DNA from 2 places in the Methyloligella solikamskensis genome. Region 2 is predicted to be linked to the other one. Evidence: riboswitches for the same ligand, from Rfam matches in the RefSeq annotation. Region 2 holds a riboswitch; the other holds the start of a gene.

Region 1 (3,400 bases), 1.4 Mb from region 2:
CCGGAATCTCTGTGACCTCAAAACCACAGCAGCCCCGAGGTGGGCAATATGGAGCAGGACTCAGCCCTTCGACGGAGCGCGGTCAGACGGTCCGGAGAATCAAAAAAGGGGAGCGCCTCGGCACTCCCCTTCTCTCAAATGCTTCGATGAAGACGAGACCGCCTAGGACTCGTTCCCACCGATCTTGATCTTCAGACCGCCATAGACGGCCGCCGGTGCCGTCTCGAAGCCGTAAACCTCCTGATAGTCCTCGTCGAAGAGGTTCTCGGCCCGGGCGAACAGCTCCATGCCCGGCTTGAACTCGTAGCTGCCGGCAAGCCGCACGGTCGTATAGGAATCGAGCTCCACCCGGGTCGGCGTGAAGAACGGGATCGCCAGCGCCGTATCTTCCATGGTGCCGTTATAGGTGACCCCTAAGCGGATATTCGCCTTGTCGTCGGCAAAGCGGTAATCCACGTCGAGGCGCCCAGCATGCTCTGGCCGGCGGATCTCCCACAGTCCTGCGGGATCGAAGGCCCGCAGATGGGTGTATGCGCCGCTGACGGTCAGGCCTTCGGTGACGCGCCAAGCGGCGGAGAACTCCTCGCCGCTTCTGTGGCTCACCCCATCGAGATTCACCACGGTTGAAGAGAGCCCGACGAAGTCGGTCGCGATCTCGTTCTCCAGATCCGCCTCGAAATAGGTGGCGTCGAACAGAACGCGGCCCTTCACGAGGGTTAGCTCGACGCCCGCATCCCAGCCAAAGGATTCTTCCGGAACGAGATCGGGGTTGGGCACGAAACTCCCCGGGATCTGACCGTAGAGCTCGAACAGGGTCGGCTGCTTGGCGCCGGTGCCCACGCTGGAGTGAAAGCGGAACGGCGTGTCCGGCACGGCGTAGGAGCCCGCGATGCGGTAGGTCGTGAAGTCCTCGACATTGCTGTCATTGTCGTCGTGGCGGAGCGATGCCACGAAATCGAGCTGATCGAGGAATTGGCCGCGATATTCGACCGCCCCGGCAAGGGTCTCGCGGCTCCGCTCGATATTGTCGATGGAGACCGGCGTGAAGCTCTCCTTCGTGTTCTCCAGAAGCCCCGTCACGGCGTGGTGACTGTTCAGGAAGTTCGGCGTATCGCCGGAGAAGGTCGAGATGTAGCTGTTCTCCACGCGCTGCCCGTCATTGCGGTAGGGCGAGAAGCTGCCGGCGAAGAACGAGAAATCCTCCGCGCGCGTGTCGCTGTAGTTGCTCTTGAAGTGCTGCACCCAGTGACCGTCCATGAGCGTCGCCGTGGCGTCGATGCCGGCCACGCGATTGCGCTGCTCGAAATAGGACGGGTCGTCGGTCTGGATGAAGAACGGCCCTGGGCCGATGCCGTCCGTATCGCGGCCGCCATCGTTCTGGTCGATGCGGAGAACGCCGTCGACCTTCAGCCACGGGAAGACCTCGACCCCACCCTTGGCGAAGGCGTTGGTGATCTCGGAGAAGTCGTTCTCATCGCCGAACTCGGCGATGTTGAAGCCGTGGCTCTTGCGCTTCTGGAAGCTGATGATGCCGTGGCCTTCGTCATTGCCGCCCGAAAGGGACGCCGCGTAGCCCTGGCTTGAGAAGCTCCCGCCCTCGGCGCGCAGCCGCGCCTGGGCCGGGCCCTTGCCGGACTTGGTGACGATGTTGACGACACCGCCGACGGCATTGGAGCCGTAGAGGCCGCTCTGAGGCCCACGGATCACCTCGATACGTTCGATATCGTTGGCCAGAAGGTTCGCGAAATCGAACTCGCCATTGGTGGCGGAATTGACCTCCACGCCATCGATCACGACAAGGGTGTGGTTCGCCTCCGCGCCGCGGATGCGGACCTGGGTCAAGCCGCTAAAGGAACCGCTCTGGCTGACCTCGACACCTGGCAGGCTGCGCAAGGCATCGGCCGCGTGGCGGATCTGCTCCTGCTCCAGGTCTTGCGAAGTGACGACGCTCACCGAGCTGCCCGTGGTCGGAAGCGCCCGAGCCTCGCCCGGCGTCAGCACATCGCCGCTGATGGCGCTGGCCTGAACGTCCTCGACCGGCTCCGACGGCGTGGTGCTTCGACGCGGCGTAGACCGGGTCGCAGCGGCCGGCTCTCGGGTCGTCTTCTGAAGCGACTCGTCGAGGGTCGCGCCCTCCACCACGATTGGCGGCAGGATCAGCGCGTCCTCACCTTCATCGGTCTCCTGAGCGAAAGCCGGCGCGGCCAATGATGTTGTGAAAATGGTCAGGACGCTGACGAACGCCCATCCCCCGTATTTGGTCATCTATGATGCCCCCCATAAGTTGCCGTTATCCGGCCGAGCCTGGAGGACGTCGCATCGTGCATTCCGCACGAATCCCACGGTGGTCTTGCAAACGATCGTTTTGCAAGAAGACCAAAAGAGCTTTGCTCACCGAGACGACCCTCCCTACTCAGCCTGAGGATCGTCACCACTCCGGGGGTAAACCGTTCTTCCGCGCCCCACGCACGAGAAGATGGGTGACGCTCGGGGGCAGGTCTCCTGGCTCACAGCTTCCTTGACCGCCTGCTCCACCTTCCCAGCGTTCAACGCCAGTGGTTCATCGGAGCAGACATCGCTGCTTACAGTTGCGGGGGCAGCCGCGGAGTGGAGCGAAGCTCTTCACCGCGTTCCCTTTTCACCCTCCGGCACGAGGCCGGCGGGAACCCACGAGAGGAGACATGTAAGGCGACGGACGATCTTTGAGTCAAGATTTCTATTTCGCGCGGGGCCCGGTCCGTCATTTTACTCTGCTCCCATTTTACTCGGCCCCCATTGCCGCGCGGCTTCCGCCTATGCAACATGCGCGAGATTTCTAAGGCTGTAGGAGCGTGAGCAGATGAAACTTTTGCGGTTTGGCGAGAAGGGTTCGGAGAAGCCGGGACTTCTGGATGCAGATGGCGTTATTCGCGATCTATCCGGCAAGGTGGATGACATCTCAGGCGATGTGCTGACCTCGGATGGCCTGAAGAAGCTCGCCGAGATCGACCCCGCAAGCCTGCCGAAGGTCGAGGGCTCGCCCCGAATCGGCGCGCCGATCGGCCATGTGCAGAAGTTTCTCGGCATCGGCCTGAACTACAGCGATCACGCTGCGGAAACCGGCCTGCCCGTTCCGGAAGAACCCATCGTCTTTGTGAAGGCGAGCTCCTGCATCTGCGGTCCCAACGACAATGTCCTGATGCCGGACGGCTACGAGCGCATGGACTGGGAGGTCGAACTCGGCGTGGTGATCGGCGATCCGGCCAAGCGCATCTCCGAATCGGAGGCGCTCAATCACGTCGCGGGCTACACGATCTGCAACGACGTCTCAGAGCGGCGGCTACAAGTGGGCGGTCCCGGGGAATGGTTCAAGGCCAAGAGCTACGACACGTTCGGCCCCATGGGCCCCTGGGTGGTTACC
Region 2 (3,400 bases):
GGCCGTGGAGACCTGCGGCAGATCGAGCACGAAGGTTTCGAAATCGTCGTGGTCGTGCTCGCCCTCCGCGTCGTGATGGGAGGGGCGCGATGCGAGATCGGCTTCGGCTGCGGCGCCCAAGCCGAGCAGCACGCTGCCATCGATCCTGGCGCCTTCGGTCTCGACGATCTTCACTTCGCGGGGCACGGTCCGCCCGATCTCGTCAGCGACCGTCTTGCGCGCGGCTTCGTCCATCAGGTCGGTCTTGTTGAGGACGATGAGATCGGCGCAGAGGAGCTGGTCCTCGTAGACCTCCTCCAGCGGGTTCTCATGATCGATGGAGCTGTCCTCGCTGCGCTGTGCGGCGAGCGCTTCAGTGTCGTCGGCGAAGCGGCCGGCGGCCACGGCAGGCCCGTCCACCACGGCGATGACGCCATCGACGGTCACCCGCGAGGCGATAGCCGGCCAGTTGAAGGCCTGGACCAGCGGCTTGGGCAGTGCCAGGCCCGAGGTCTCGATGACGATATGCTCCGGCGGTTTCTCCATGGCGAGCAGACCTTCGAGCGCCGGTACGAAGTCGTCCGCCACTGTGCAGCAGATGCAGCCATTGGAGAGCTCTACGATGCTGTCTTCGGAGCAGCCTTCGATGCCGCAGCCTTCCAGGATATCCCGGTCGATACCGACATCGCCGAACTCATTGATCAGGATGGCGACGCGGCGGTTGCCCGCGGTCTCCAGCACATGACGGAGCAAGGTGGTCTTTCCGGCGCCGAGAAAGCCGGTGACGATGCTGCAGGGAATCTTGGCGAGGTCCGACATGAAAACTCCAAATCCGATCGTGTTGCGATCCGCCGCGTGGTGGATATCAGGCCGAAGCCGGGGCCAGCCTGCGCCACCAGAAACCGACGAAAAATCCGCTCAAAGCCCAGAGCGATGCATGGACGGCGAGAGATGCCCCGGTGAATTGGGCGGCGAGATGCGCGGGCACGGCGCTTTCCGCATGGCCTTCGAGATGGGGTGCGCCCCAGATATGCGGGGCCAGCAAGACCAGGACGCCGAGGGCCTTCGCCCAACCATGCTCGGAGCGGAGAATCAGCCAGAGCGCCGCGGCCGTGCAGAGTGCGGTGGCGAGCCACCAGGCCTGACGGCTGACCAGATCGGCCGCGGGCATGCCGGGCAGTTCGGGCGAGAGCCCCAAGGAGGGGGAGAGCCCCGTGGCCACGAAGCCCGCTGCCGCCCACCCAATGGCGGTGGTCTCGGTGATCCGGTCGCCGGCAAGCAACATCCCCGCGAGCAGGACAAGGGCGAAGCCGATGGCCGTGCCGACATTGGCGATGCTGGTGAAGACGGTGCGCTCCAGCCCGTCCTCGGGCATCCACATCCCGGCGTCTTCCGCCGAATGGATTTCGATGAGGGCCGCGCCGTTTGCTGCGGTCTTGAGCACCGCGTGCTGCAAGAGAGCAGACGCAGCCGTCAGGCTCTGGGCATGATCATGCCCATGCCCGCCTTCGAAGCTCTCAGCCTCAAGAATGAGCGGGGTAGTGGTGAAGGCCTGCAGGACAGCAATGGCAAGCCCCGCCAGGAGGCCGGCCAGCAGCCCCGCCGCAAGAACGCGCGAGATCATGCTTAGCCCCTAGTGGCAGGGAAAGCCGAGTGCGTGGCGCGTGTCGTGTGCAGCGTTGTGGAGGGCGCTGGGGTGTGCGAACCCGGTCGTGAAGACCAGGGAAAGCCCCAGGGCCAATGCCAGGCCGGCCGCTGCGAGAACGCCGGAGCGTTCCGAAGTCAGCGTGCCTCTATTGGCGATGGAATTATCGAGATGCGTATTCAAGACTGCCTCCTGGCCACCCCTCCGGGGCCGTTCGAGTGATATATGGACGGCAGGTCTCCTGGCTCTCGGGTCTTCGTCTCGGCCACCTTCCCGGGTTTCCCCAGTGGTCATACGGCCGATAACTCACCGATTACAGTTGCGGGGGCAGCTGCGGAATTTGCCGAAGGGCAGCACCGCATTCCCTTTCAATCCCCTTGCGGGGAACCGTGCCAAACTTGATAAGGGGTCGCTTCCGTCGCCGTCAATGGAATTTGCTGCCGAATGCAGAACCCTTTGCCACACCGGTTGAGCCTCGTGCTGGGTGGCGCGCGCTCCGGCAAGAGCCGCTACGCGGAGAGCTTGTTCACGGAAGCCCCGGGCCCGTGGATCTATCTGGCCACGGCGGAGGCGCGCGATGACGAGATGGCGGAGCGGGTGCGCGAGCACCGCGCGCGGCGCGGTTCTGAATGGCGAATGATCGAGGCGCCGCTCGATCTCGCGACCGCTATGAGCGAGGCCGGAGAGACGCCGGTCCTCATCGATTGCCTCACCCTCTGGCTCACCAATGTCATGCTTGCCGAGACCGATCTCGACGTGGAGATCGCGCGGCTTCTTCAGGCGCTCGAAGAGACGCCGGGGCCGGTCGTGGCAGTCTCGAACGAGGTGGGGTTGGGCATCGTGCCGGACACGCCGCTTGGCCGGCGGTTCCGGGATGCACAAGGGAGACTCAACCAGCAGGTGGCGGCAATCGCCGATCGTGTTGTGCTAATGACGGCGGGGATTCCCCTGACCGTGAAGCCGCAATACGCCGGAGGCCGATGATGAGCGATGCGTCCCAAGACACCGAGCGCCATAAGCATAAAATGGCCAATCGCAAGGCGGTTCAGGATGCCGAGGTGGCGGAAAAGACCATCGAGAAGGGCCTGCTCATCGTGAACACGGGCAAGGGCAAGGGGAAGTCCACGGCCGCCTTCGGTCTGCTTCTCCGGGGGCTTGGTCGGGGCTTGCGAATCGGTGTCGTCCAGTTCGGCAAGGGCGCCTGGGATACGGGTGAGAAGACGGCCATCGAGGCGTTCGGCGACCAGGTCGTGTGGCATACGCTGGGCGAGGGCTTTACCTGGGAGACCCAGGATCGTGAGCGGGATGTGGCCGCGGCGGAGCGTGCCTGGGGGAAGGCCCAGGAGCTCATGGCCGATCCATCGATCCGCATGCTGATTCTCGATGAGCTCAACATTTCGCTGCGCTACGGCCATCTCGATATCGAAGAGGTCGTTGCCGACCTCAAGGCGCGGCGGGGCGATCTCCACATCGTGGTTACGGGGCGCAACGCCAAGCCGGAGTTGATCGAGGCGGCGGATCTCGTGACCGAGATGACGCCGGTGAAGCATCATTTCGATGCCGGCGTGAAGGCCCAGAAGGGCATCGAATTCTGATGGCTGCCATGGTTGCGGATTTGCGCTCATGAAGACCATCATGTTTCAGGGCACGGGCTCCGATGTCGGCAAGTCACTGCTCGTGGCCGGCTTCGCCCGGGCCTTCAGGAGACGCGGCCTGAAGGTCGCGCCCTTCAAGCCCCAGAACATGTCGAACAACGCCGCGGTCACCGCCGACGGT

Evidence for each region. Region 2 has a riboswitch for cobalamin ahead of ACFQ2F_RS04320 (CbtB domain-containing protein). Riboswitches for the same ligand answer to the same signal wherever they lie in the genome.
Region 1: linked by a shared signal. The riboswitch ahead of ACFQ2F_RS11210 (TonB-dependent receptor plug domain-containing protein) and the one ahead of ACFQ2F_RS04320 (CbtB domain-containing protein) in region 2 are both predicted to bind cobalamin.

What each region holds. Positions count from the first base shown of each region.
Region 1 is NZ_JBHTJO010000001.1:2,317,462-2,320,861, forward strand. It holds gene ACFQ2F_RS11210 (TonB-dependent receptor plug domain-containing protein) at 163-2,265, opposite strand; cobalamin riboswitch at 2,476-2,686, opposite strand; gene ACFQ2F_RS11215 (fumarylacetoacetate hydrolase family protein) at 2,840-3,400, shown strand, end outside.
Region 2 is NZ_JBHTJO010000001.1:897,388-900,787, forward strand. It holds gene cobW (cobalamin biosynthesis protein CobW) at 1-798, opposite strand, end outside; gene ACFQ2F_RS04315 (CbtA family protein) at 845-1,603, opposite strand; gene ACFQ2F_RS04320 (CbtB domain-containing protein) at 1,613-1,807, opposite strand; cobalamin riboswitch at 1,839-2,031, opposite strand; gene cobU (bifunctional adenosylcobinamide kinase/adenosylcobinamide-phosphate guanylyltransferase) at 2,069-2,608, shown strand; gene cobO (cob(I)yrinic acid a,c-diamide adenosyltransferase) at 2,608-3,219, shown strand; gene ACFQ2F_RS04335 (cobyric acid synthase) at 3,248-3,400, shown strand, end outside.